Regions from separate parts of the Staphylococcus massiliensis genome, predicted to be linked through region 2. Evidence: riboswitches for the same ligand, from Rfam matches in the RefSeq annotation. Region 2 holds a riboswitch; each other region holds the start of a gene.
What was found. A riboswitch is a leader RNA that binds a small molecule or an ion and turns the genes downstream of it on or off. The one in region 2 is predicted to bind S-adenosylmethionine.
Positions count from the first base shown of each region.

Region 1: linked by a shared signal. The riboswitch ahead of ACF3N8_RS10105 (methionine ABC transporter ATP-binding protein) and the one ahead of ACF3N8_RS04385 (Na+/H+ antiporter NhaC family protein) in region 2 are both predicted to bind S-adenosylmethionine.
Region 3: linked by a shared signal. The riboswitch ahead of ACF3N8_RS02220 (alpha/beta fold hydrolase family protein) and the one ahead of ACF3N8_RS04385 (Na+/H+ antiporter NhaC family protein) in region 2 are both predicted to bind S-adenosylmethionine.

Region 1 is NZ_CP171119.1:2,095,786-2,106,049, reverse strand. Features, by position in the region: gene ACF3N8_RS10135 (nucleotidyltransferase) at 1-68, opposite strand, end outside; gene ACF3N8_RS10130 (DUF177 domain-containing protein) at 196-726, shown strand; gene rpmF (50S ribosomal protein L32) at 758-931, shown strand; gene ACF3N8_RS10120 (RNA methyltransferase) at 1,064-1,804, shown strand; gene pheS (phenylalanine--tRNA ligase subunit alpha) at 2,095-3,165, shown strand; gene pheT (phenylalanine--tRNA ligase subunit beta) at 3,152-5,560, shown strand; SAM riboswitch class I at 6,854-6,962, shown strand; gene ACF3N8_RS10105 (methionine ABC transporter ATP-binding protein) at 7,033-8,049, shown strand; gene ACF3N8_RS10100 (methionine ABC transporter permease) at 8,051-8,710, shown strand; gene gmpC (dipeptide ABC transporter glycylmethionine-binding lipoprotein) at 8,731-9,573, shown strand; gene ACF3N8_RS10090 (DUF1958 domain-containing protein) at 9,648-10,264, opposite strand, start outside.
Region 2 is NZ_CP171119.1:944,008-954,271, reverse strand. Features, by position in the region: gene ACF3N8_RS04400 (SDR family oxidoreductase) at 99-971, opposite strand; gene ACF3N8_RS04395 (catalase) at 990-2,987, opposite strand; gene ACF3N8_RS04390 (SRPBCC domain-containing protein) at 3,388-3,873, opposite strand; gene ACF3N8_RS04385 (Na+/H+ antiporter NhaC family protein) at 3,959-5,272, opposite strand; SAM riboswitch class I at 5,342-5,437, opposite strand; gene ACF3N8_RS04380 (amidohydrolase) at 5,559-6,686, opposite strand; gene hutI (imidazolonepropionase) at 6,845-8,080, opposite strand; gene hutU (urocanate hydratase) at 8,080-9,744, opposite strand; gene ACF3N8_RS04365 (YjiH family protein) at 9,805-10,264, opposite strand, start outside.
Region 3 is NZ_CP171119.1:460,512-470,775, forward strand. Features, by position in the region: gene ACF3N8_RS02195 (adenylosuccinate synthase) at 939-2,222, opposite strand; gene dnaB (replicative DNA helicase) at 2,503-3,900, opposite strand; gene rplI (50S ribosomal protein L9) at 3,926-4,372, opposite strand; gene ACF3N8_RS02210 (DHH family phosphoesterase) at 4,369-6,336, opposite strand; gene ACF3N8_RS02215 (DUF2232 domain-containing protein) at 6,351-7,253, opposite strand; gene ACF3N8_RS02220 (alpha/beta fold hydrolase family protein) at 7,355-8,320, opposite strand; SAM riboswitch class I at 8,377-8,474, opposite strand; gene serS (serine--tRNA ligase) at 8,911-10,197, opposite strand.

The sequences.
Region 1 (10,264 bases), 1.2 Mb from region 2:
TGAATCGCATGTCGTTCATGTCCATTGTGAAAAGGATTATATTCTGTGATTAGTGCAACACTTTTCATTTGCAATCTGTCCCTTCAAGTCTCATCATGAGTATTGTAACAGAAGATAAGATGTTAAGAAAAAATCTTGACAACTTGGACTTAGAAAGTTAAAATAAATTTTGTGCTTGTTAGAGGTGAAGCCATAATGAAGTGGTCAATAACACAATTAAGAAAATTCAAAGGGCAACCGTTTGAATTTAATCAAACTGTTCAATTCGATCATTTAATTGAACAACTTAATTTAATCGATTTATCAGACATTCAAATTGAAGGTCAACTCACTGTTAAATCAAACGAAGTTGTAGCGGATATGACTGTACGTGGTGTTTATACAATGGCATGTGCAAGAACGCTTGAACCTGTGGAAGTCCCTTTTACAGAATCTACAACTGAAGTGTTTGATTTAGAAGGTGAATATGAGAATGAAGAAGATGAGCATTATCATCTTGCGACTGATGGCATGATAAATCTACGTGACATCGCTGAAGAGCTTGTTATTTTAGAAAAGCCAATGCGCGTTTTCTCTGAAAATAGCGACAAAATGTTACGTGAAGGTAATGGTTGGGAAGTTATTGACGAAGATCAATTGGAAGATAAATCTGAAGACGAACAAGTCGAAGAGAAAGTCGATCCAAGGCTTCAGAAATTACAACAGTTATATGATAAAAAGCAATAACGTATGTATTTGAATATAAGGAGGATTAATCATGGCAGTACCAAAGAGAAGAACGTCTAAGACAAGAAAAAACAAACGCCGTACGCACTTTAAATTATCAGTACCAGGTATGGTAGAATGTTCAAACTGCGGCGAATTAAAATTATCTCACCGTGTATGTAAGAACTGTGGTTCTTATAAAGGTGAAGAAGTTATTTCTAAATAATATCATCTACGTATAATGTAATGTGTTTAATGTATGATTTTTAATCTGGGTCGTGAATGTATATCGCATTTGTGACTCAGTTTTTTTATGGTACATTTTAAGTAAGTCGAATAAAGAATTGAGGGGTATATCTTGCTAAGTATCACTTCAAAACAAAATGTAAAAATTAAAAATGCAAACAAATTAAAGCGCAAAAAAGTGAGAGATGCTGAAGGTAAAGTACTCTTAGAAGGCGTTCACCTTATTGTAGAAGCTTTTCAAAATCAAATCGAAATTGAGCAACTATTTGTCGTACGCGAAGATTTAATTCATGAAGACATCATTCATAAAGCTCAAGAAGTGTACGAAATAAATTTAGATATCGCAGAAGCATTGTCTGACACCGTGACACCTCAAGGCGTATTTGCGGTTATTCAAAAACCGACGTACGAGGTCGCTGATAAAAACCGCGTACTCCTTGTAGACCGTGTTCAAGATCCAGGAAACCTAGGTACAATGATTCGTACAGCTGACGCGGCTGGGTATGATTTAATCGTTATTTCTCGAGGTACGGTTGATCCTTACCAAGATAAAGTTTTACGTGCGAGTCAAGGTAGTGTCTTTCACATTCCGATTGTTAATGAGGACTTATTAACGTTTATTCAAGATTTTGACGGTCCAGTATATGGTACTGCGCTTGAAGACGCCGTTCCTTACAAGGACGTTGAAATTTCAGAACGTTTTTGTTTAATTCTTGGTAATGAGGGCGAGGGCGTTTCGAAAGACCTTCTTAAGGAGACTACGCAAAACTTAACGGTGCCGATTTATGGTCGAGCAGAAAGTTTAAATGTTTCGATTGCAGCAGGGATCTTAATGTATCACTTAAGAGGTTGACCGTTCATGTTAGATTCATTTATAATAAATTTGTAATTTGAATATTAGCGAAGAAAAAGAAGACAACTAGCAACAAAGTAGACAAGGGAGAATAACCGAGACTGAAAGTTATTCCTACTGGGCTAGATTGGTTCACCTTTTTAGCTACTTAAAGAAATTTAAGTCGGATGTCATCATCCGTTATCAATAAATTAAAAGTGTATGCGTATGCATAAATTTGGGTGGTACCACGGAAGACCTTCGTCCCTATTATAGGGCGGAGGTCTTTTTGTATTTAAAGGAGGATACAAATGGAACAAACAGAAGTCATGTCAGAAATTGTGCAACAAGCACATATTGATATTAACGAAGCGGCCGATGAAAAGGCTTTACAAGATGTTAAGGTTAAATATTTAGGTAAAAAAGGATCTGTAACAGGCTTAATGAAACATATGAAAGACCTTCCTAAAGAGGAAAAGCCTGCTTATGGTCAAAAAGTGAACGAAGTACGTCAACAAATTGAAAAGGAAATTGCGGAAAGACAAGAGGTTCTTGAAACTGAACGTCTTAATAAGCAATTAGAAGCTGAGTCAATCGACGTAACGTTACCAGGCCGTCAAATTAAACTCGGTGCGAAACATCCTTTAACGCGCACGATTGAAGAAATTGAAGATTTATTCCTAGGTTTAGGATATGAAATTGTAAATGGTTATGAGGTCGAACAAGATTATTATAACTTCGAAGCTTTAAACCTACCGAAATCACATCCAGCACGTGATATGCAAGATAGCTTTTACATTGAAGATGAAATTTTAATGCGTACACATACATCACCTGTTCAAGCACGCACACTTGAAAAGAAAAAAGGTAAAGGCCCGGTTAAGATCATTTGCCCAGGTAAAGTTTACCGCCGTGATTCAGATGATGCGACGCACAGTCATCAGTTTACTCAAATTGAAGGACTTGTCGTAGCTGAAAATATCAAGATGAGTGATCTTAAAGGTACGTTAGAACTCGTTGCTAAAGCGTTATTTGGCGAAGAACGTGAAATCAGATTACGTCCTAGCTACTTCCCATTTACTGAACCGTCTGTTGAAGTGGACGTATCTTGCTTCAAGTGTGGCGGAGAAGGTTGTAACGTTTGTAAACAATCAGGTTGGATTGAAATCTTAGGATCAGGCATGGTTCACCCTAATGTGTTAGAAATGGCAGGCTTTGATTCAAATAAATATACTGGCTTTGCGTTCGGTATGGGTCCTGACCGTATTGCTATGTTGAAGTATGGCATTGAAGACATCAGACATTTCTATACGAACGATGTACGATTCTTAGAACAATTTAAATCAGTAGAAGATAGAGGTGACGAAAATGCTCGTATCTAAAGAGTGGTTAGAACAATATGTTGAAATAGATGTAACAACTGAAGCATTAGCAGAGCGTATCACACGTTCAGGAATTGAGGTAGATGCTTTACATGACTTTTCACAAGGGATTAAAAATTTAGTGGTAGGTTATGTAGAAGAAAAATCTCTACACCCTGACGCCGATAAGCTAAGTATTTGTAAAGTGAATATTGGTGAAGAGGCGCCAGTTCAAATCGTTTGTGGTGCCAAAAATATTGATCAAGGGCAACATGTTATCGTAGCGACAGTAGGTGGTCGCTTGCCAGGTGGCATTAAAATCAAGCGTGCTAAATTACGTGGTGAAGTATCAGAAGGTATGATCTGTTCTTTACAAGAAATTGGTCTAAATTCGAACGTTGTTCCTAAAGAAGCAGAAGAAGGTATCTTCGTATTTCCTACAGAAGTTGAACCTGGAACGAATGCTTTAGATGCATTATATTTAAATGACCAAGTGATGGAGTTTGATTTAACACCTAACCGTGCAGATGCTTTAAGTATGATCGGTACAGCTTACGAAACCGCAGCACTTTATCAAACAGAGATTCATAAGCCTGAAACTCAATCTAACGAATTAGATGAACAGGCTTCTGAAGAATTATCAGTAAGTATCGAAGCTCAAGACAAGGTTCCTTATTATAGTGCGCGTGTCGTTAAAAATGTAGAAGTGGCACCATCACCTATGTGGATGCAAGCGCGCTTAATGAAAGCTGGCATTCGTCCGATTAATAATGTCGTAGATATCTCGAATTACGTAATGCTTGAATACGGTCAACCTCTTCATATGTTCGATCAAGATCGAATCGGTTCGAAAGAAATTGTCGTACGTCAAGCTCGTGATAATGAAACGATGACAACTTTAGATGATAAAGAAAGAACGTTATTGACTTCTGATTTAGTAATTACTAATGGACAAGAACCTATCGCATTAGCAGGCGTAATGGGTGGAGACTTTTCAGAGGTGACAAACCAAACTACAAATGTCGTAATTGAAGGTGCTATCTTCGACGCTGTATCAATCCGTCATACGTCACGTCGTTTAAACCTACGCAGTGAATCTTCGAGTCGTTTTGAAAAGGGCTTAGCTTTAGAGTTTGTTGATGAAGCGGTAGACCGTGCTTGTTATTTATTAGAAACGTATGCAAGCGGTAAGGTCCTTAAAGCGCGTGTGTCAGATGGTTCATTAGGTGCGTTAACGAAGACGATTGAAATTACGCCTAAGAAGGTTAACGATACAATTGGCTTAAATTTAAATGATCAAGATATCATCGATGTGTTTCTACAGTTAGGATTTAAAGCTGAGAAATCTGAAGGGGACGCTGTTAAGATTCATGTCCCTTCAAGACGTCGTGATATTACCATCCATGCTGACTTAATTGAAGAAGTTGCACGTATTTACGGTTACGATGAAATCCCGTCAACGTTACCTGTCTTTGAAGATGTTACATCTGGTAGTTTAACTGACCGTCAAATGAAGACACGTCTTGTTAAGCAAACGATGGAGGGTGCTGGTTTAAATCAAGCGATGACATATGCACTCGTTGACGAAGCGCGTGCTAAAGATTTTAGTATGTCTGATAAAGATACAACACAGCTACTAATGCCAATGAGTGAAGCGCATTCTACGTTACGTCAAAGTTTATTACCTCATTTAATTGATGCTGCAAGTTATAACGTGGCACGTAAGAATCATGACGTCATGCTTTATGAAATTGGTCGCGTATTTTTCAGTAATGGAAAAGGCCAATTGCCGGACGAAGTCGAATATCTAAGTGGTATTATGACGGGTGAGTATGTGTCAAATCTATGGCAACAAAAGAAAGAAGAAGTTGATTTCTTCTTAGTAAAAGGTGTTGTAGAGCGTGTAGCTGAAAAGCTCGATCTAACATTCGATTATCAAAAAGCTCATATTGATGGCTTGCATCCAGGACGTACAGCTGAAATTTTATTAGACGGCGATGTAGTAGGATTTATCGGTGAGTTACACCCAAGTGTACAAAAAGATTACGACTTAAAACGTACGTATGTCTTTGAAATCAATTACGATAAACTTATGGAAACATCTGTAGGCTATATTAATTATGAACCTATTCCTAAATTCCCAGGCGTAACTCGTGACATTGCTTTAGTGGTTGATCGTGATGTAGAAGGTGCAGAACTAGTTAAAATTATTAAAGATAATGGCAAAGATATCCTTCAAGATGCGCTTGTCTTCGATGTTTATCAAGGTGAACATATGGAAGAAGGTAAGAAGTCTGTAGCGATACGATTATCTTACTTAAATAAAGAAGAAACACTTACTGAAGAACAAGTTACGCAAGTGCATAATGGTATTCTAGAAGCACTTGAAAATAATGGTGCTACATTACGTGGTTAATTAGAGCTATAAGAGTTTGGGTTCATGCCCGAGCTCTTTTTTTAATATTTATGTTTTTTTATTCGTGATCTGTAATATAAAATAAATATTGTTTACATTTATAAATGAATGGTGTATTATGTAAATATAAAACACCCATCCATTTTTGTTGAAACCATTAGGTGGAAAGTATAGAACATATTGAACTCCCGTTAAGCAAGTTCAACTATATGTTTACCAACAGCTTGCTAACTAATGTCTCTACACATTAGCTAGCTTATTTTTTAATCTTTCTTGCGTAATACCATATGACAATTTTTTGAAACAATAATGAAATACCAATAGTGATTTAAATACTTAAATCAAATATTTTACTCCTTTCCACCTTAGTTTTCGTAAAATGTATTGAGTGAACCAAGAGTCTGGGACATAAGTCGTGAAATAGAGCATTTAAGCTTTATTTCATACAATTCTCAAAACAGCTGACTCAGAGGGCGGGGCCCTGGCAAAGAAATTTGCGTAGCAAATTAACAAGCTATGCAAGCCGGGGCTCTTCCTCATGAACAAAGAAGCCTGAGCTTCTTTGTAAGTCCAACTATCGTATTGAAAATACGAGTTGGGCTTTAGGAGACTACAGGCTCCGGCCATGCCCCAGGAAAGCATGCTGTTTAAGGGAATTGTAGTATTATGTCTCAGCCTCTTTTATTCAAGTAAAATACGTTGTAATTTTCAATTAATAATATAAAATAAAAATCATTTACTTTTATTACTAAGCAGTGTATAATAAAAATATAAAAAAAACCTAGCTATTTTAAAGGATTTACTAGGTGGAAAAATATAGAACATATCGAACTCGCGTTAAACAAGTTCAACTATATGTTTACCAACAGCTTGCTAGCTAATGTCCTCACACATTAGCTAGCTTATTTTTTAATCTTTCTTGCGTAGTACCATATGACAATTACTTGAAACAATAATGAAATACTAAAAGTTATTTCAATACTTAATTCAATTAAAATTCTCATCGTACCACCTCCAATACCAACACATAAATAGCTGGAGGTAAACGCATAACTGTTGCTACATTTTTATTGATTAAATTATATTATAAATAAAAAATAAAAGATGGTGTTATTTTAATACGCATTAAAAATAAATACTATATTCTAGGGCTTTTTAAAAAAAGGGATTTAAAAATGCCTGAAATCGCGAAATACAAGGGCATGACAAAAAATATTCTGAAATTTCAAAAAATCTATTGACAATCTTGAGTAATATAGTAAGATTAGTTGTACCGATAATTAAATATTCTGAATCTTATCCAGAGAGGTGGAGGGAAAGGCCCTTTGAAACCTCGGCAACAGGCTCAATCGTTTTTGAAAACTGTGCCAATTCCTGCAACGTGAAGTTGTAAAGATGAGACAAGTAGTATTCGAACCTATGGACTTGTCTTATCCATAGGTTTTTTATTTTAGTTTTAAGGAGGCATTACATTGATAGAGTTCAAAGGGGTAAATAAATCCTTTTATAAAAATACGCTAGAAATACAGGCGTTAAAGGATATTGACTTAAAGGTAGCCCAAAAAGATATTTATGGCGTTATTGGATATAGTGGTGCTGGTAAAAGTACGTTAATACGCCTAGTTAACCAACTTGAAAAGCCAACATCTGGTGATGTAATTGTGGATGGCCAGAGAATGAATCAACTCAAACCCAAGCAACTTCGTTTAGTAAAGAAAGATATCGGTATGATTTTTCAACACTTTAATCTTTTAAACTCAAAATCAGTCTTTTACAACGTGGCAATACCACTCATTCTTCAAAAGAGATCAAAATCGTACATCAATCAAAAGGTTTCTGAAATGTTAGCCTTTGTTGGTCTTGAAGATAAAGGTAAACAATTTCCGAATGAATTATCTGGTGGTCAAAAGCAGCGTGTAGCAATAGCACGTGCACTCGTAACAGATCCAAAAATTCTTCTTTGTGACGAAGCGACAAGTGCGTTAGATCCTTCAACAACAGAATCAATTTTAAATTTGTTGAGGAAGGTTAACCAATCTTTAGATGTCACAATTCTTTTAATCACACATGAAATGAGTGTGATTCAACAAATTTGTAATAAGGTCGCAGTAATGGAAAGAGGGCGCGTAATAGAACATGGAGATGTATTAAAGGTACTAGGCCATCCTCAAACAGAAACTGCTAAAAGCTTTATTTCAACGATTATAAAAACGGACTTGCCTGAGTCATTAAAAGCTCATCTTCCTTCTACTCAAAATGTTGTAGATATCAAATTATACCTTGAAGGTAAGCAAATTGGTGATCAGATATTACAGCATCTTATTAGGAACTTAAATTTAGATGTTAATTTAATTTACGCATCGATGACAGAAATCCAAGGTACTTCAGTAGGCTATTTAACACTACGATTTAACGAACCTACTGATCAAATAAACAAGGCTTATGATTACTTTAATATACATAATATTGAATATGAAGAGGTGATATAACATGCTTGGTTCTTCTATCGATGTTTCACAATTATTTGAAGCGTTATATCAAACGCTATTAATGGTTTCTATTTCATTAGTATTGGGTGCGCTAATTGGTGTTCCTCTTGGTATCTTACTTGTTATCACGAAAAAGGGTGGTATTTGGGAGCAAACATTTATTTATCATTTACTTAACCCAATTATTAATGTACTACGTTCATTACCTTTCATTATTTTACTTATTGCGATAGTGCCTTTTACGAAGCTTATTGTGGGGACGTCAATTGGTACTGAAGCTGCCATTGTACCTTTAACGGTTTATGTGGCACCTTACATCGCACGTTTGGTAGAGAACTCTTTACTTGAAGTGAATAGTGGCGTTATTGAGGCATCACAAGCAATGGGTGCTTCACCTTTTCAAATCATAAGATATTTCTTACTACCAGAGGCACTTGGTTCACTTATTTTAGCACTGACAACTTCAATTATTGGACTTATCGGTGCGACTGCAATGGCCGGTGCTGTTGGAGGCGGAGGTATTGGTGACCTAGCTTTAGCATACGGTTACCAAAGATTTGACACGATGGTTATTATTATCACCGTTGTCATTCTGGTTGTAATGGTTCAACTTATTCAATCATTAGGTAATTTACTCGCTAGAAAAGTAAGGAAAAATTAATAACAAAGGGGAAATTTAAATTGAAAAAATTACTAGCATTAAGTTTAGTCATCATCTTATTTATAGCTGCTTGTGGCAATAAAGGTGATAGTAAGAAAGTTACAGTAGGTGTTGCATCGAACGATACTAAAGCTTGGGAGAAAGTTAAAGAACTTGCTAAAGAAGAAGATATTGACTTAGAGATTAAACAATTCTCTGATTATAATGTTCCGAATAAGGCTTTATCAGATGGGGATATCGACATGAACGCTTTCCAACACTTTGCGTTTTTAAATCAGTTCCAAGAAGCGAATAAAGGTACAGATATCACACCAATTAGAACGACTGTACTTGCGCCATTAGGTATCTATTCTAAAAAGCACAAAGACGTTAAAGATAATAAAGATGGTGCTCAAGTCATCATTCCGAACGATGTTTCTAACCAAGCACGTGCATTAAAACTTTTAGAAAAAGCTGGTCTGATCAAATTAGATAAAGACTTTGGCTTAACAGGTTCACCTAAACAGATTAAAGAAAACCCTAAAAATCTAAAAATTAAAGCAGTTGATGCTCAACAAACTGCTAGAGCTCTAGATGAAGTAGATATTTCTATAATTAACAATGGTGTTGCTACTAAAGCAGGTCTAGATGCTAAGAAAGACCCAATTTACTTAGAAAGTTCAAAAGGTGAAGCAACTAAGCCTTATATTAACTTTATAGCTGTAAACACTAAAGACAAAGATAACAAAACATACAAACGTATTGCTGAATTATACCATTCAAAAGAAGCTAAAGAAGCGTTAAAAGAAGATACAAAAGATGGCGAAATCATCGTCGACCTTAAACAAGATGAAATTGATAAAATTCAAAAGAGCTTAAAATAATTATATTGCAGATATAAAAACGAGCCTAAGTACTCAATTGAATACTTAGGCTCGTTTATTTTTATATTATTCTTCTACTTACTTCGTTTATAAATTCGATACATGATAAATAACGTTATAGCGAGTATGAACGTTAACAAGAATAGAATCGAAACGATAATTAATAACAGATTGTCCATGATTTTGTCTTTAAGGGTATCAACTTTCTCTACACCAACTGATGGTGCTTTAGTTCCCTTAATAAATGAACGATCGTAATCGAGTTCAATACGTCCTTCATTAATCTTATAAGAGTAATTTTTCATATTTTTAGGTACGACATCATATAAATCTGTTTTAACATCATACACCTTATCATTAATTTCATGTCTACCTTTGGATAAGACTTTCTTATATTCGTATTTCTCTCTCATTTGTTTAACATAACGATTTGCGATGGTGTGACGCATTTTCTCAGCATCATCACTAGGGTATGGTTTCACATTGAGCACGACAACATTTAACCTTAAGTTATCTTTATGATTTGTGAGAGCTAAATTATACCCATTATCGCTAGTTCCAGTTTTTAAACCATCTGAACCTTTAAATCCTCGACTTTCTCCAGGTAAAGATAAATTTGTCGTTCGCATTTTACGTCCTTTTTGAACATCCGCATTCAATTTAGAGTAATTCAATACTTGTTTATGGTCTT
Region 2 (10,264 bases):
CCTTTTTAAGTTGCACTAATACCCAACAGCACAAAAAGAAACCAGGCTAGGACATTTCATAAAAATTCGTCCAAGCCTGGTTTTTATTTTCTAACAAATTAAGACGTGATATAGTCGCCACCATTTACGTGAATCACTTGACCTGTGATATATGAAGCATCGCTTGAAGCTAAGAACACATATGAAGGTGCAAGTTCTACAGGTTGACCACGGCGTTTCATAGGCGTATCGCCACCTTGGTTTTCAACCTTTTCAGCGTCAAATGTAGCTGGAATTAAAGGTGTATAGATTGGTCCAGGGGCAACCGCGTTTACGTGGATGCCCTTTTCCATAAGGCTTGTCGCAAGAGAACGTGTAAATGACACGATCGCACCTTTAGTCGCTGAGTAATCGATTAAGTGCGCTGAACCACGATAAGCAGTAACACTTGTAGTGTTTACGATACTGTCGCCTCGTTTCATATGAGGCACTGCTGCTTGTGATAAGAACATCATGCCATAAATGTTCGTTTCGAATGTCGCTTTAACTTGCGCTTGTGAAATATCTTCAAAGTTATCTTTAGGGAACTGAACACCACCGTTATTCACTAAGATGTTAAGTCCGCCAAATTCATTCACTACTTTATCAACAAGCATTTTAGATTCGTCAGCTTTACGTAAGTCATGTGCGTAAGCTTTTGCTTTAACACCTAACTCTTCTAAACGTTTAACCGTATTCTCAGCATCAATATGCTCGTTTAAGTAGCCAATTGCAACATCTGCGCCCTCTTTTGCGAAAAGGATTGCAACGGCACGACCAATACCAGAATCACCACCGGTAATTAAGGCAACTTTACCTTTTAACTTACCGGCAGCTTTATATGAATCATCTTCAGTAATTGGAAGTGGATCCATATCTTTCTCTGAGCCTGGTTGTGTATCTTGCGTATAACCTTTAATTTGTTCATGAAATTTTAAAAAGTCGTTTGTCATAGTTAGTATGGCCTCCTATTAAACTTCACGATCCCAATAACGTACTTCTTTGAATTGCTCTACAATTGCATTCGCTTCATTTGAAACAAATACACCTGGTTGTGTTACGTCAACTTTGTCACTGTTAAGGTTAGCTTTAGCAGTTTCAGTTAATACAAGTGGTTTGCAGTGAACAAAGCTTTGTTCCATAAAGAACTCTGCTTCTTTAGATAATGGTGTATCATCAGATAACGTTACTAAGCTATCAAATAATACTGGGTGAACAGTATCGAACGTTTCAGTGATACCGAATGATTCAGTGATGTGTTTAGGTTTATGAGAAATAAACGCATAGTTTAATTTGTTGTTAGCTGCTGTTTTCGCATAAGCTTTTAACGTTTCTTCGTCTACTTCACCATCTACTACAATCGCTACTGAATGACCTGGTAATGGACGTTCAAATTTTTCTAATGTTAATTGACTATCAGATTTATCTGAACGTACTTCTTCGTTCACTTCAGGAACTTCAACGCCAATATTTTCAGCAACGCGTTCAGCTAATTTACGGTCTACTTTGTTTAATTGGTTTACTGCGTTTTGTTTAACTTCTACTTTTTCACATTTACCTAATTCGAATGAAAAGCCATCTACTGTGTGGTCGAATTCATGTGGTTTTAAACTATTTAAATATAACTTAGCTTGGCTATAGTAATCTTTAAAGCTTTCGCTACGTTTTTGAATTTTATGCGCATCGATTTTTTCTTGGTAATGAGCGAAGCCACCTTCTGATTGCGGTGTTGTATGAGGATCATTGTTGTTAATCGCATTCTTATGGTACGCCGTTTGACCACGGTGTACGTTCATTTGATGCATACCGTCACGTTGGTTGTTATGAACCGGTGCTACTGAACGGTTGATTGGAATTTGATGAAAGTTAGGTCCACCAAGACGTGAAATTTGAGTATCTGTGTAAGAGAATAAACGTCCTTGTAATAATGGGTCATTAGTAAAGTCTAAACCTGGAACAATATGACCTGGGTGGAATGCCACTTGTTCAGTTTCAGCAAATACATTATCAACGTTACGGTTTAAAGTCATTTTACCTACTTTTTTAACTGGCACTTCGTCTTCTGGCCAAATCTTAGTAGGGTCTAAAATATCAAAGTCAAATTTAAATTCATCTTCTTCAGGTAAAATTTGAAGACCTAATTCCCAAGCTGGGTAATCACCTTTCGCAATTGATTCATAAAGGTCTTTTCTATGGAAGTCGATATCTTTACCGCAAACAATTTGCGCTTCATCCCATACCATAGATTCTAACCCGTGCACAGGTTTCCAATGGAATTTCACGAAATGTGCTTTACCTTCTTTGTTTACTAAACGGAATGTATGCACACCAAAACCTTCGATTTGACGAATATTCTTAGGAATACCACGGTCACTCATAGCCCACATAGCTGTATGTGTTGATTCAGGATTTTGTGCAAAGAAATCCCAGAAAGTATCGTGAGCTGAACCACCTTGAGGCATTTCGTTATGTGGCTCTGGTTTAACAGCATGAATTAAATCAGGGAACTTAATAGCGTCTTGAATAAAGAATACTGGAATGTTGTTACCTACTAAGTCAAATACACCTTGGTCAGTATAGAATTTAGTCGCGAAACCACGTACGTCACGAACTGCGTCTGGAGAACCTTTTGACCCTTGAACTGTTGAGATACGTACGAATACTGGTGTCTTTTTAGACGTATCTGTTAAGAAGTCCGCATACGTATATTCAGATAAGTCTTCATATAATTCGAATTCACCATGTGCGCCGAAACCACGTGCGTGCACGATACGTTCAGGAATACGTTCATGGTCGAAATGCGTCATTTTTTCTCTGAAATGGAAATCTTCAAGAAGTGTAGGACCACGTTCACCAGCGCGTAGTGAATTTTCATCTTCGCTTACTTTAAGACCTTGGTTCGTCGTCATTGCTTTACCGTCATTATTTACAATATCTTTTTCTAAATCTTGTTCTTTTTTGTTAACCACAGTAAATCCTCCCTTTAGATATATGTAGATATACTTCCTATTTACCACTTCCGAAACATTAAAAACGCTACAAGCAAATTACTACCAATTATTGTAATAATATGTCATGGATGAAATATGTTACATAGCAATAATCATTATTTACATCATCTCCGTGGCGCCCCTCCTTGAAAAGCCCTATAGCACCACAAACGTTTTTTAGATAGCTACGCCCTATCACCAAAAGAAAAACCGACACGCATACGTGTCGGTCATCTCAGTCATTGATTCAATTTGTTCTTAATGAAATACGATTCGTAAGAGTAAGATAATTTCCTAACAGCTGACTCCTAGGGGAGTAGCGTGAGTCCGGAGACTACAGGCTCCGGCCACGCCCCAGGAAAGCATGCTGTTAAGGAAATTATTCGTCGTCTTCTTCAATTACTTGTTGTAGTTTATCAAACATCATTTCAAATCCATGCACAGTGGAATCATGATATTCCTTTTTCTTTTGCTTGTATTCAAGACGTGTTAAACGACGCTCCTTAGGAATATCACTTTGATATCTAAATGTCATTTGGCAAATGCCAGGTTCACGTTCCTCAAAGTAAAGTTCAATTAAATCTTCAACATCACTTAAATGCGGCATACCCATTGTCATGACAATGTGTTGATCAGGAATAAGTACTTGGTATGTACCAACTACACGTAATTCCTTTTGATTTTTAGCATCAATAATTTCGTAAGTTCCACCTTCTACAGGGTCATTGTCGAGCTTTTGATTCGTTCTTGGCGTTGTTAAGAACCACTGACGCAATAATTCAGGGTGGAGCCAAGCTTGATATAGTGTTTCAGGCGAAACTTTCATTAAACGAACAATTTCAATTTGCACTGTTTCTTCTTGCATTAGCTTTACACATCCATTCTTCGTCTATCATACTTGTTAATATATATTCTAACGTATAATACACAAAGTCAAAAACTATATGGTCTTAATTTTCGTTATGAGCGGCTTTTCGTTTAGATTTAAGAACTGGTAAACCAAGTATAATCGCGACAACACCACTAATTCCAAGAATGAATGGGTAGAACGAGTAAGGAATTAGCATTACTGGTGAAATACTTGCGACACCAGCTGCTGCAATAACTTGCGGACTATACGGTAAGAACCCTTGGAAACAACTACCAAAGATATCTAAGATACTTGCCGACTTTCTTGGATCAATGTCGTACTTGTCGGCAATCCTTTTCGCAAGAGGACCGGCCATTAAGATTGAAATCGTATTATTCGCTGTTGAAATATCAGCAACACTGACAAGGCCAGCAATACCAAGTTCTGCACCGCGTCTCGACTTAACCTTGGCATTCACAAATTCAAGCAACCATCTAATACCGCCATTGAACTCGATAATCGAAATTAAACCACCGATTAAGAGCGCGATAATCGCCGTGTCTTCCATACCAATGACACCTTCAGAGGCTGCCTTTAAAAAGCCCTTCCAATCAAACGAGCCATCTATAAATCCAATAATGCCTGATAAGAGCGTACCAGATAACAGCACAATCACGACATTAACACCGATTAAAGCCAAAATAAGTACTAATAAATAAGGTATCACTTTCACTAAATTAAAATCATATGACTTAGATTGATCGAGTGTAATACCATGCGTCAGGATCCATAAAAGCACCATTGTCAAAATGGCACCAGGTAATACAATCCTAAAGTTCACCTTAAACTTATCCTTCATTTGCGTCTTCTGAGTACGTACAGCAGCGATCGTTGTATCTGAAATCATAGATAAGTTATCACCAAACATCGCACCACCTACTACAGTTGCCATCACAAGTGCGCTTGATACATCCGTTGCTTGGCTAATTCCAAATCCAACTGGTGCAATCGCTGCAACAGTACCTACGGACGTTCCCATTGAGATTGAAATAAACATACAAATTAAGAATAACCCTACGAGTAATAAATTAGTGGGAATCAAAGATAAACCTAAGTTAACAGTTGACTCAACGCCTCCCATCTCTTCTGTCACCTTTGAAAAGGCACCTGCGAGTAAGAAGATAAATACCATTAGAATGATATTAGAATGTCCTGCACCTTTCGTAAAGACGTCGACCTTTTTACTAAAGGACGTTTTATGGTTCATAAATAATGCAATTACTACAGCAATCATAATCGAAATATTTAAAGGCATCGTGCTAAAGTTACCAGTGATAATGCCTACTCCGATAAATAACGTTACAAATATTAATAAAGGCAATAAGCCCCATACATTTCCCTTTTCCTTTGTCATATCATCACTTCCTTAAAATAAAAACCTTTCTTCTTTAATATGTGAAAAAGAAGAAAGGTTGAATTTAACTTCTTATCTTCAGCATATTGCTTCTGGAATTGGCACACGCATCACCATGTTGCCGAAGTTTCGTAGGGCCAGTCCCTCCACTTCTCTTGATAAGATCTATATAAGATTTTTGAATTTGTGCTCGAGTTAATAACTCATTTTAGCATTGGTAAAACATTTAATCAATACATGATTTAAATTTAATTCTTAATTAAATATATTTGGTACACTTAATCAATCAACTTTCCTGATTAAGTAACCGCTTCGCTAATGTCACGAAATAGTCCGGTACTTTTTCTAGAATACCTTCATCTGGATCATATTTCGGATGATGCAACTGATACTCACTTTCTGAGCCAATCATAACGAACACACCTGGATAGTGCTTCGTAAAGCCAGAAAAATCTTCGCCAATTGTGAGTGGTTCATCAAAAATTGTTACGTCATATCCAGTTTCTTTTGCCACTTCAATCGATTGTTCAGTAAGTTTATAATCATTGTACACAGCACCAGGTAAATGAGTATAGGTTGTCTTGATATCGACATCAAACATGGTTTCTAAGCCAGTCGCAATGTCTTTTAATCGTTTTTCAACATAGCTTTGAACCTTCTTATCAAAGGTTCTCACGGTACCTTGTACATAAGCAGTCTCTGGAATGACATTCCATGTTTTACCACTTGTCACTTCACCTATAGATACAACAGCGCGATCAAACGCTGAAACATTGCGACTTACTATAGATTGTATGCTTGTAATTAACTGACCTAAAACGATTGAAGGATCGTTACCATCTTCCGGTCGCGCTGCGTGCGCGCCTTTTCCAGTGATTTCAAACTCGAAACGATCAACATTAGATGTTAAGATACCTGATTTCACTCCGAATTCACCGACTTTTAAAGAAGGATAATTGTGAAAACCAAGTATCGCCTCGCAACCTTCTAACACATTCGCCTTAACCATGTCTGTAGCACCATGACCAAGTTCTTCTGCTGGTTGAAAGACAAATCTCACACTCCCTTGAAGTTCATCCTCAATGCGCTTTAACTTAACTGCAGCACTTAGCACGCTCGCCATATGAATGTCGTGACCACATGCATGCATCACGTCATCATATTTAGATCTAAAGGTGTTAAACACTTCCTCATGAATAGGTAAGGCATCGATGTCTGAACGTATGGCAATCATGCGATCCCCTGAACCAACTTCAGCAACAACACCCGTCTCAAGGTCAAAATCTAATATCTTGATGTCGAACTTTTTAAGGATCTTCTTAATGTTTTTAGTCGTACGATATTCTTCATCAGAAAGTTCTGGATAGCGATGAAACATCCGTCTCCATTCAATCGTTTGTTCATAGTCATACATGATATCGACTCCCCTGTTATTTAAAAATACGCCTAACGAAAACTATAGTGCTATGATAACACAATTTTTAGAATTTTGTGATAACATAGCGTAAAAAAGATTATAAAAATACCCCAACACTTATCTAAAGCGTTGGGGTATAGCATTTAGTCAATGCTTTATTTTAAAGATAAGTCACGATCTACGATAACTTTACCGTCTTTGATAACTTTATCTACATGGTTAACACCATATTTGTACGTAACGAATTCGTGGTTAGGTGCGTTCCAAAGCACGATATTCGCTTTGTCACCTTCGTTAATAGTACCTGCATCAACGTTGATTGCTTTAGCAGCGTTAACTGTTACAGCATTCCAAATTTCGTTTGGTGATAATTTAAGTTTTAATGCTGCGATAGCCATAACCATTTGTAAGTTGTTAGTTACACAACTACCTGGGTTGTAGTCTGTAGCGATTGCAATTGCACCGTCGTTTTCTAACATACCACGTGCATCTGCATATTCTTCTTTACCAAGGTAGAATGTTGTACCTGGTAATAATACAGCTACAGTTTCGCTATCTTTAAGTTTTTTCTTATCTTCGTCACTTGAAGCAACTAAGTGGTCAGCAGAAATTGCATCTTCATCAATTGCAAGTCCTAAACCACCTAATGGGTCGATTTCGTCAGCGTGGATTTTCACGTCGAAACCATGTTTCTTAGCTTCTTGCATATAACGCTTAGATTCTTCGATTGAGAATACGCCTGTTTCGCAGAAGATATCAGCGAAGTCTGCATATTCTTTAACTTCAGGTAATAAATTAATCATTTCTTCTAAGAATGCTTCGTTTGATTCAGCATCTTTAGGTACAGCGTGTGGTCCAAGGAAAGTGTGACGCATATCTAGGTTATACTTTTCAGCTAAACGATTTGAAACTTTAAGTTGTTTTAATTCGTTTTCTTTATCTAAGCCATAACCACTTTTACTTTCAACAGCTAACACACCATGGTGAATCATTGTTAATAAGTCATGTTCTGCTTTTTCGAATAGTTCATCTTCAGATGCTTTACGTGTAGATTCTACTGTAGAAAGGATGCCGCCACCTTGTTCAAGGATTTCTAAATATGAAGCACCTTGGCGTTTTAAGCTCATTTCGTGTTCACGAGAACCACCGTGAATTAAGTGTGTATGCGCATCTACTAAAGATGGTGATACAACTTTACCAGTAGCGTCGATTGTTTCTTCAGCTTCGTACTCTTCTGTATGCGGACCAGCATAAACGATTTTACCGTCCTTAACGACAACTGTACCGTTCTCAACAATTTCTAATTCATCAAGTGCTTTACCTTTTAAAGGTTTGTCAGTCTTCTTAGGTAATACAAGCTCCTTAATGTTTTGAATAACTAAATCGTTCATTACTTATCACCTTTCTCTGTAATCATTGGAATATGAACACCTTTTTCTTTTGCTACTTCTTTAGCGATGTCATAACCTGCATCAGCATGTCTTACTACTCCCATACCCGGATCTGTAGTTAATACACGTTCTAAGCGTTTTTCAGCTTTTTCTGAACCGTCAGCTACAACTACCATACCAGCATGAAGTGAGTAACCCATACCTACACCGCCACCGTGGTGGAATGAAATCCATGAACCACCTGCAGCTGTGTTGATTAAAGCGTTAAGTACTGCCCAGTCACCTACAGCGTCAGAACCATCTTGCATACCTTCAGTTTCACGGTTAGGACTTGCTACTGAACCTGAATCTAAGTGGTCACGGCCGATAACGATAGGTGCTGAAATTTCTCCGTCGCGCACTAATTTATTAAGTGCTACACCCATTTTCGCACGTTCACCATAACCTAACCAAGCAATACGAGATGGTAAACCTTGGAATGAGATTTTTTCTTGAGCTAAGTCTAACCAACGATTAAGTTTTTCATTTTCAGGGAATAATTTACGCATTTCTTCGTCTGCACGTTCGATATCCTTAGGATCACCGCTTAATGCAGCGAAACGGAAAGGTCCTTTACCTTCACAGAATAATGGACGGATGTATGCAGGAACGAAACCTGGGAAATCAAATGCGTTTTCTAAACCTTCGTTATGCGCTACTTGACGAATGTTATTACCATAGTCGAATGCAATGGCACCTTTTTCTTGGAATTCTAACATTTGTTCAACGTGTCTACGCATAGAAGCGTTCGCTTTTTTAACGTATTCTTGTGGATCGTCTTCACGTAATTTTTTCGCTTCTTCTAAAGAATAACCATGTGGAACATAACCATTTAATGGGTCATGTGCACTAGTTTGGTCAGTGATGATATCCACTTTAAAGTCATCACGTTTAAGTAAATCTTCATATACATCTACTGCGTTAGCAACTAAACCAATTGATAAAGCTTTGCCTTCATCACGAGCTTCTGTAGCTAATTTAATTGCTTCTTCTAAATCGCTTGTTTTAACGTCGCAATATCGTGTTTCAATACGTTTGTCGATACGTGTTTCATCAACATCAATACCGATAACAACACCGCCGTTCATTGTTACAGCTAGTGGTTGCGCACCACCCATGCCGCCTAAACCAGCAGTTAATGTAATTGTGCCGCTTAAGTCTTCATCAAAATGTTGTCTAGCAAGCTCAGCAAATGTTTCGAAAGTACCTTGTACGATACCTTGTGAACCAATGTAAATCCAGCTACCAGCTGTCATTTGGCCGTACATCATTAAACCTTTTTTATCTAATTCGTTGAAGTGATCCCAGTTAGCCCAATGTGGAACTAATACTGAGTTTGATAATAAAACACGTGGTGCTTCATCATGAGTTTTAAATACAGCTACTGGCTTACCTGATTGAACTAACATTGTTTCGTCTTTTTCTAAATTACGAAGTGTTTCAACGATAGCATCGAAGCTTTCCCAGTTACGCGCTGCTTTACCAATTCCACCGTAAACAACTAGGTCTTCTGGACGTTCAGCAACTTCAGGATCTAAGTTGTTATATAACATACGTAAGACTGCTTCTTGTTCCCAGCCTTTACATTCGATTTCTAAACCTTTTTTTGCTTGAATATTTCTCATTTCCATCTCTCCTTAAACTGAATTAAATAAATCTATTATTTTAAAAGGTACATTCATGTGTTACCCAAAAATAAGTAATGCTATTGGTAATGTGATTAATAAAGTTAAAATAACGCGTTCAAACCATATCACAACAAGCTTCCATACCGAGATTTTAATGTCCGTTGACATAATAACTGGTACAACACTTGAGAAAAAGATAATGGCAGATACGCTCATCACACCTACTGTGAAACGAATTGCTAAATCGGCACTACCTGCAACCGCCGCAGGTAATAACATTTCAATGATTGAAAGCGTTGCTGCTTGAGATAAAGTTGATACATCATCAATCGGAAAGAACATTAAGAACGGGTAGAAAATATAAGAGATATACTTAATAATCGGTGTGTATTCAGCGATTACTAACCCTAAGAAACCAATTGACATGATTGATGGGATAATTGCAATTGTCATAACAACACCATCTTTTAAATTGGTTTTAACGTTCTCCCATAAAGATGCACTGTTTTTAACTGCG
Region 3 (10,264 bases), 480 kb from region 2:
TAATATATGGGTGCTTGGCGCTAAATAAATTTACATTTAAATAATTTTGTTATAAAATAGTTACGAGACTTAGTTGATATTTGTCTCAAGATCAACTTGTTCTGACAGTTGATTTTTTTCAAACCGTAATTGCGGTATCATTCCTTATGAATAGCTATCCTAGGCGTTAAAGTCTAGGGTAGCTCTTTTTTTGGGTTGGATATGGGGGTTGGGGTACGGGAGCTGGAGACCAATTTTGAGGTAACCTTTGTGATATGGCTTCCTTGTTACATTGTTTGTCTCAGTCTTTGTAATAAGGCGTCCTTGTTACTTTGTTTGTCTCAGTCTTTGTAATAAGGCGTCCTTGTTACTTTGTTTGTCTCTGTCTTTGTGATAAGGAAAATTTTCGAAACCGAAAATTTCTCATTATTTTAATTATAGGTGTAAGTATTGATGTAGATTTCTATACGGTAACGGGTTCGTTATGCGATTGTTTTTATTTTCTTTCGCGTAACAGACCCCTTATGCGATTGTTTTATTTTTCTTTCGCACAACGGCCCCATTATGCGATTGTTTTTTATTTCTTTCGCGTAACGGACTCCTTATGCGATTGTTATTTTTTTCTTTCGCACAACGGGCTCCTTATGCGATTGTTTCTATTTTCTTTCGCGTAACAGACCCGTTATGCGATTGTTTCTATTTTCTTTCGCGTAACAGACCCGTTATGCGATTGTTTCTATTTTCTTTCGCGCAACAAACCCGTTACACGATTGTTTCTATTTTCTTTCGCGCAACAAACCCGTTACACGATTGTTTCTATTTTCTTTCGCATAAGGGGGCCTTCCGTATAATTATTAATTCCCGTTAACCACGCTGCCCCCATTTTCAAAAAGAAAAAAGCCAACAAAGTCATAGAACTTTGCTGGCTTAGATATATTTAAGACGTCCGTCCGTCTAATTTACCATAATTTCTCTAGCATGTTTGTTTGGTTGCGGTCTGGACCTACTGAGAAGATTGAGATGTGAACGTTACATAGTTCTGAAATGCGTTCTAGGTAACGACGTGCGTTCTCAGGAAGTTCTTCTAACGTGCGGCAACCTGTAATGTCTTCTTTCCAACCAGGTAACTCTTCGAAGATTGGTTTACAACGCTTAAGTGTGTTTAAGTTAGCTGGGTATTCTGTAATTTCTTCACCGTCTAACTCGTAAGCTGTACAGATCTTAACTGTGTCTAAACCTGATAATACGTCGATTGAGTTGATTGATAGGTCTGTGATACCACTTACACGACGTGAATGGCGTAATACAACTGAGTCGAACCAACCTACACGACGTGGACGACCTGTTGTTGTACCGTATTCGCGGCCAACTTCACGGATGTGGTTACCGTCTTCATCGAATAGTTCTGTTGGGAATGGACCGTCACCTACTCGAGATGTGTATGCTTTACATACGCCGATTACTTTAGAAACGAATGTTGGACCTACACCAGTACCTACTGTAACGTTACCTGCAACTGGGTTACTTGATGTAACGAATGGATATGTACCGTGGTCGATATCTAACATAACACCTTGTGCACCTTCGAATAATACGCGCTCATCTGATTGAAACGCATCGTCAAGCACTTTTGAAGTGTCTGTAACGTATTGTTTTAAACGTTGACCCGCTTCATAGTATGCTTCGAAGATGTCTTCGAATTTGATTTCTTCAGCGTTAAACATACCTTTGAAGTAATCATTTTTATAATCAAGGTTCGTTTTAAGAATTTGTTCGAATGTTTCTTTATCTAAAAGGTCTGCCATACGGATACCCATACGATGTGCTTTATCTACATATGCTGGACCGATACCTTTTTTAGTCGTACCAATTTTATTATCACCACGACGCTCTTCTTCTAGTTCATCTTGTCTAATGTGGTAAGGTAAGATAACTTGAGCACGGTTTGAGATACGTAAATTATCTGTTGATACACCGCGTTCGTTCAAGCCGTCTAACTCTTTTAATAATGCGACTGGATCTACTACAACGCCGTTACCGATAACAGCTAATTTATCTTTATAGAAAATACCAGATGGTACTAAATGTAATTTATATGTTTCACCGTCAAACTTGATTGTATGACCCGCGTTATTTCCGCCTGAAAAACGTGCGATTACATCCGCTTGTTCAGCTAAGAAATCTGTGATTTTACCTTTACCTTCGTCTCCCCATTGTGTCCCAACAACTACGATTGATGACATAAGAGCACCTCCAAGTTTTTCTCATTTAACCATATGTATTCTACCAATACTATTCTGTAATTGCAAACATAAAAACGAACATTTATTTGACTTTTTAAAAGGCGTGCGCCACCGCGATTACGAACCAACAAAAGCCCGCTAAGGCCGTCGTTACAACGTTTATCGCTCAATACATTCTTTTTAAAAATACATACTTCTGAATGATTATGAACGATAAATCAATACAAAAACCGTACATTAAAGCATAAAAACTTTTAAATGTACGGTTAAATACTTCGCATTACATTTCTGCGTGTGCGTAATCAATGTCTGTAAATTTATTATATTGTTTCATGAAGTGAAGTTTAACGGTTCCTGTAGGGCCGTTACGTTGCTTGGCGATAATAATCTCAATCTCACCATTATCATCATTCGTTTGAGGTAAGTTGTCGCCATCTTCATCGTCGTCATCTTCACCACGGTTATAATAATCTTCACGATATAAGAAAGCTACAATATCCGCGTCTTGCTCGATAGACCCTGATTCACGAATATCACTCATCATAGGTCGTTTATCTTGTCGCTGTTCAACACCACGTGATAACTGACTGAGTGCAATCACAGGGCACTCCATCTCTCTTGCGATAGCTTTCAATGTACGCGAAATCTCTGACACTTCTTGTTGACGGTTATCTGACATACGAGAACCGCTTCCTTGAATCAGTTGTAAGTAGTCGATCACAATCATATCGAGGCCGTGCTCTTGTTTAAGACGACGACACTTTGATCTAATATCTGTGATTCGAATACCTGGCGTATCATCGATGAAAATCTTCGTACGTGACAACTTACCGACTGCAATCGTGAAACGATTCCAATCTTCTTCAGTCATCGTACCGGTACGTAAACGGTTTGAGTCTACGTTACCTGAACTACAAATCATACGCGTTGCGAGCTGGTCAGCACCCATCTCTAGTGAAAAGATACCTACCGTAAATTGATCTTCGTGTGTCGCAACCTTTTGCGCAATATTTAGTGCGAAGGCAGTCTTACCGACAGATGGTCTTGCTGCTAAGATGATTAAATCATTGCGGTTAAAGCCCGCTGTCATATTATCTAAATCACGGTACCCTGTTGGGATACCAGGTGTTTGACCACTATTCTGATCAAGCAATTCTGCATTATCGTACACATCACCTAAGACGTCACGAATATCTTTAAAGCCGTCACTCTCACGTGTAGACGAAATATCAAGAATACGTTTTTCGGCGTCATTTAACACGACTTCTAAATCTAACTCATCATTATAACCATCATTTGCGATACTCTCAGCAACATAAATCAACTTACGCTTAATCGCATGCTTAATTACGATGTCGATATAATGATCGATGTTACGAGTTGTAGGTAAGTTATTCGCAAGTTCAGCGAGATATGATGGTCCACCTGACTCACTGAGCTTACCTTCAGTCGTGAGTTGTTCGAGTAATGTAACGATGTCGATCTCTTTGCCGTCTTCATTTAAATTCATCATGGCACGGAAGATGTGTTGATGTGCCATACGATAAAATGACTCAGGAAGTAAGACTTCCTGAGTTGTTATAATCAGTTCTGGATCAATGAGAACTGCACCAAGTACAGACTGCTCTGCTTCATTGTTATGTGGCATTTGATTTTGTTGTTGATACATACCATCCATACGGAGCACCTCATTACCTTACGTATTATTTTTCCACTGTGTGAACGCGTAATGTACCTTCTACTTCTTTGTGAAGTTTAATTGGTACGTTCGTATAACCAAGTGCGTGGATACCATTTGGTAAATCCATCTTACGTTTATCTACTTTGATATCATGTTGGTCTTTAAGTGCTTCAGCGATTTGTTTCGTGCTCACTGAACCAAATAATTTACCGCCTTCACCTGATTTAGCCGTAACTTCAACTTCTAATTCACTTAAACGTTCTTTTAACTTTTTAGCGTCTTCTAATTCTTGTTGTTTTTCTTCTTCTTTACGTTTATTTTGTTGTTCTAATTGTTTTAAGTTACCTGGTGTTGCTTCAACTGCTAAGTTCTTTTTTAAAAGGAAGTTATTCGCATAACCTACTGGTACGTCTTTAACTTCGCCTTTCTTACCTTTACCTTTAACATCTTCTGTGAAAATTACTTTCATGATTCGTCACTCCTATTCATCTGTTCTGTAATTGCTTCTTGAAGTTGTGCGATTGCATCTTCTATATTTGAATCTTTAAGTTGTGTTGCAGCATTTGTTAAATGTCCGCCGCCACCTAATGCTTCCATCGTAAGTTGCACGTTAATTTCACCAAGCGAACGTGCTGATATACCAATTAAGTTCTCTTCACGTTTCGCTACCACATAGGATGCCTCAACGCCATCAAGACTTAATAATTCGTCTGCCGCCTGAGCGACTGTTACCGGATGATAAATCTTTTCGTCAGAGCCATGTGCGATTGCTACGCCATGATCTTGTAATTCTACCGTACGAATTAATTCAGAACGATTAATATACGTATCAATATCATCCTTTAAGAAATGTTGCGTCAGAATTGTATCTGCACCGTGTGCTCTTAAATAGCTTGCTGCATCAAAAGTCCTAGAACCAGTACGTAGTGTAAAGTTGCGTGTATCTACAATAATACCTGCAAACATCACTGTCGACTCTAAACGTGTTAAACGTTGTTCTTTAGGTTGATACTCAAGCAATTCTGTAACAAGCTCAGCAGTCGAACTTGCATAAGGTTCCATATAAACAAGTAATGGGTTTGATATGAAACTATCACCACGTCTGTGATGGTCAATAACCACACGACGGTTTGCTTTATTTAAAATATTTTCATCAAGAACCATTTCTGGTTTGTGTGTATCTACAACAACGAGGGTTGTCTTAGATGTCATGATATCCCAAGCTTCATCCGATGTAATAAAGCGTTCTTTAAGTTCTGGTTTCTCATCAATTTCATTCATTACTCGGCGTAATGTTGGGTCTATATCTTCTTCATTTAATACGATATATGCATCAAGGTTATTCATCATCGCAAATCGTGATACCCCGATAGCTGCACCGATTGCATCAAGGTCAGGTCTCGTGTGACCCATAACAATCACTTTGTCACCTTCCATTAAAATGTCTTTTAAAGCGTGAGAAATAACACGCGCACGAACTCGCGTACGTTTCTCCATCGGGTCAGTCTTACCGCCATAGAAACGAACGTTACCATTCATATTCTTGATGGCAACTTGGTCACCACCACGACCTAGCGCTAAGTCTAAGCCTGATTGTGATAATTCACCTAAATCAATGAGGTTATCTGAACCTTCACCGATACCAATACTTAATGTAAGTTGTGCACGGTAACCGACACTCTTTTCACGAAGTTGACTTAAAATATCAAAGTTCGTATCTTCAATTTCCTTTAAGATACGATGGTTTAAGTATGCGACAAACTGGTCTGAGCTATAACGTTTAAAGTAAACGTCATGCTCTGTTGCCCAGCGGTTAATCACTCTTGTAACCATTGAGTTGATTTCTGAACGTTGTGTGTCGTTCATATTCTGCGTGATTTCATCATAGTTATCTAGGAAAAGCGTTGCAATGATTGGACGCTGATCTTCAAATAATTGAGAAGTCTGTACCTCTTCAGTAATATCGAAGAAATAAAGTACGCCTTCCTCTTCTGCGTGACTAACACGGTAGTGATATGGTTCGTCTGTAATTTCGATTTCTTCTGTCTTTTCTAATTGCTTTAAAATATTAGGATAAACCTCATTAATCGGATCCGAAATGACGTTACGATCAATGCGATCATGCATAAATTGGTTTAACCACTCGATTTGGTCATTTTCATCGAGAATGACGATACCAATCGGCAACGTCTTTACTGCTCTATCACTCGTTCCACATATTTCACCACTTAGTTGATTGACGTATTCGTCCATCTTCTTGTAAGCGTGTCTTAACATGAAAGCTGTAATGATAATCATTACGATAAGACCAATCGTTACAAATAAAGCCAATAACGGCCTAAATATGAACCATATAACAACGATAGCGATCGATGTAATCACCATTAAAAGATAAGGGATTAACAGTGACTTTTTAGTGGTTTGACGGTTCATTTTGTCACCTCAAATCATTTTTTAATGAAGCCTTTTAAATTTATACCTAAATCTAACATTCCAATGAGTCTCGTAATCGGATAAAAGATAACACCTAAAATCACGAAAATAACGGATACCGCTGTAGGGAATCGTTTCTTGTGCGCGAAGTAATGTATTAAACTTAATCCTTGAATAAACATAACTAATTGTAACATAACTTGTAAGTTCAATAGAATGCTTGTCCATGTGTTAATTTCCGTTGTAAACATCATACCCAATAATACGACAAAATATATCCACAAGAATGAGCGGTTCATTTCCCATGAATACAAGGGTTTGAATGATGGTGTTGCAATCTTAAATTCACGTAACATTGGAAAAGTGATGAGTAGATTTAAAAATACAATGAATATGATAAAAAGTACTAAAAATGATGGGAAAGACGCACTTAAGGTATGAATACTATTTTCTAACATATCCATTGACTCTTTAGACACATCACTTACTTTTTGCGCTTCTTTCATTAATGATTCTAACGGTTTAATCATTTGATATGTGAGTGGAATCATTTTTATACTTTGTAAAATCATGATAACCACTAAAGTGATCAGACTTGATATAAATGAAGCTAAGTAAAAAATGCGTTCCTTTGATGCGCGTTCTTTTAACAATTGACCGATCACGGCACTTAAAATAAAGATGATAATTACAATACTTAATGCAAAGACACTTTTCGTAAGCGTTGTAATTATCACCGTGATTAATGCACTCATGCCAAATGATGGAATTGATTTGTGCCATAATACGATACCTGGAATTGTTGCAAATAAAAGTAACAATACGCTAAGCCATGGTACGAAGCTTAATATTATAGCTAAGACAATCATGACACTTGTAGCAATCATCGTTGCTTTAACATCTATTTTCGAAAACAATAATGCCACTTCCAAACTTTATAATCTTTAATCTCTATTCTACAATCTTTAGCGTTGTTATACAATTGTAGTATATTGATTTACAAATCATCAAATTCGGTTTATTTACGCTTATTTCGCGTTACTTTTAAAAAATGATATAAGTTGGGTGCCCATATATTGAAGTTCAATAAAAATCCATCATGACCTACGTTGTCAGGCACATAGAAATGCCTATGATATTTAAATCGTTTCCCTACGTGATAGACGTCTTCGTTTGGATACAATAAATCGTCTTTAAATCCTACTGTGAGGACTTTAGTTTCGAGCGATTTGAAGACTGCATCAACATCTTCACGGCCTCTATCAATATTATGACTGTCTAAGACGTCGAGCAGTGTCAGGTAACACTTCAAATCGAAGCGTTCCTTGAATTTGTCTCCTTGATACTTCTGGTAACTTACCACTTCTTCAGGCGTAAAATTTTCTTCGTAAGACTTTGAAGATCGATACGTTAAGAACCCAATTTGTCTTGCTAAACTTAGCCCTTCCTTACCCGCTAAATGTATACTTTGTCTCGCTATCTCATTGAATGCGCGGCTATATGAAGATGTCTTACACGTTGAAGCGAGAATTACGGCTTTCTTAACGTTAAACTGGTTATTATATAGCAGTTCTATCGCTTGCATACCACCTAAGGACGCTCCGATTAAGATATCAATCGTTTTAAACCCTAAGTGTGAAATACCGATTTCAATCGCGCGAACGATATCTCGTATCGTTAATCTCTCTGGAAAAGCACGCTCAGTTAATGCTGAACTTGAACCAAATGGACTACCTATAACATTGAACGTTAAAAATTGATAATCATGTACAGGCATATATCCCCCATCAATGATTTCTCGCCACCAGCCTGGATCATCATCTGTACCATAAGTTAGATGGTTTCCTGTAAGCGCATGGCAAATGAGGACGAGTGGTTGACCCTTGTAGCCTACGTGCTCGTATCTGAGTTTAAGATTTTCTATTGTTTCACCTGATTCAGTTGTAAATTCACCTAAATGTAACGTATCTACTGTATAGTTCATTCCAAAACCTCCTTGCATATTAAAAAAACACCTTACTCGATTGTAAGGTGTTTGTAGACTTATCAATCGAATGAACGTTGGTTGTAGCACCGTGTCTTGAGATCGGTTGCTGAAGTCTCATCGGGCCAAGTCCCTCCACTTCTCTTAATAAGCAATATGAAATTGATTAAGTTAATCATAACTTATATGGCTTTATTATTAAAGTGATATGTCAAAATATTCTGATAAAAATTACTTTATAGCATCCTTAGTTACACTTCCGTTTGTCTGAAGTAAGACAAACGTCATACTCGGAAAGCTAATATTATGGCGTTTTATTGCTTGTGAATTTTTACTCGAAAATTTAGACTTCCCTGATATTTTTAGACACCCTTCAAACTCCCCTACCCCACCAGGGGGGGTTACTTAATTTAAATAAAACCCTTGATTTAAAGGGCTTTTAAAAAAGAGGCGACCTTAAAAGCAACCTCCCCTCTTCTTAAGTACAATTCATCTTTAATGTCTTAGCAATGATAAAAAAAGAAAGCAACTAGATCGATTCGTAACCGATCTAGATGCTCCTGTTAAAAGCCATTTATAATGTTTAAGATTTATTTATTGATTGGTTCAATCTTAGTTTTACCACCCATGAATGGAACAAGCGCTTCAGGGATTGTAATAGAACCGTCTTCGTTTTGATAGTTTTCAACGATAGCTGCGAACGTACGACCTACTGCTAGACCACTACCATTTAATGTGTGTGCAAATTCTGGTTTAGCATCTTTATCGCGTTTGAAACGGATATTTGCACGGCGTGCTTGGAAGTCAGTTACGTTAGAGCAAGAACTGATTTCTTTGTATTCATTGTAGCTTGGTAACCAAACTTCTAAGTCGTAAGTTTTGCTTGCGCCGAAGCCGATATCACCTGTACATAAGATTACACGACGATATGGTAAGCCTAATTCTTCAAGGATGCTTTCAGCGTTCTCAGTCATTTCTTCTAAAGCATTCCAAGAATCTTCTGGTTTCTCGAAACGTACTAATTCAACTTTGTCGAATTGGTGTAAACGGATAAGACCTCTAGTGTCACGGCCTGCAGAACCCGCTTCACTACGGAAACAAGCTGACATTCCAGTGAATTTCTCAGGTAAGACACCTGGTTGGATAACTTCGTCACGGTAATAGTTTGTTAAAGGTACTTCAGCAGTTGGGATTGTGTAAAGACCTTCTTTTTCAACTTTGAATAAGTCTTCTTCGAATTTAGGTAACTGACCAGTACCATACATTGAATCAGCGTTAACTAATTGTGGTACCATCATTTCAGTGTAACCGTTTTGAGTTGTATGTTTAGTAAGCATGTAGTTCATTAAAGCACGTTCAAGTAACGCACCATCGTTTGTTAAGTATACGAAACGTGCACCAGAAACTTTTGCAGCACGTTCAAAGTTAGCCATCTTAAGATCTTCTACTAAGTCCCAATGAGCTTTGTAATCGAAGTCGAATTCACGTGGCGTACCCCATTTTTTAACTTCAACGTTGTCTTCATCTGAATCACCTTCAGGTACATCGTCATGAATGAAGTTTGGTATACGTGCTAATTTATCTTCAATTTCAGTTTTAACTTCTTTTAATTTAGCGTCTAAGTCTTTGATTTTGTCGCCAACTTCACGCATAGCTTTAATCGCATCATCCGCGTCTTCTTTATTACGTTTTTTCTGAGCGATTTCTTCACTTGCTTTGTTACGCTCAGCTTTAAGTTGTTCAGTTTCGTTAATGTATTCACGGCTTTTTGCATCAAGCTCTAGAACTTCATCAACAACACTAGGCTCCATACCTCTTAATCTAACTTTTTCTTTAACGTAATCAGGTTCATTTCTAAAAACTTTAATATCTAACATCTTCTAAAAACACCCTTTCAAATTTATATATATTTGAGTATTCACGCATAAAAAAAGTACCACATCC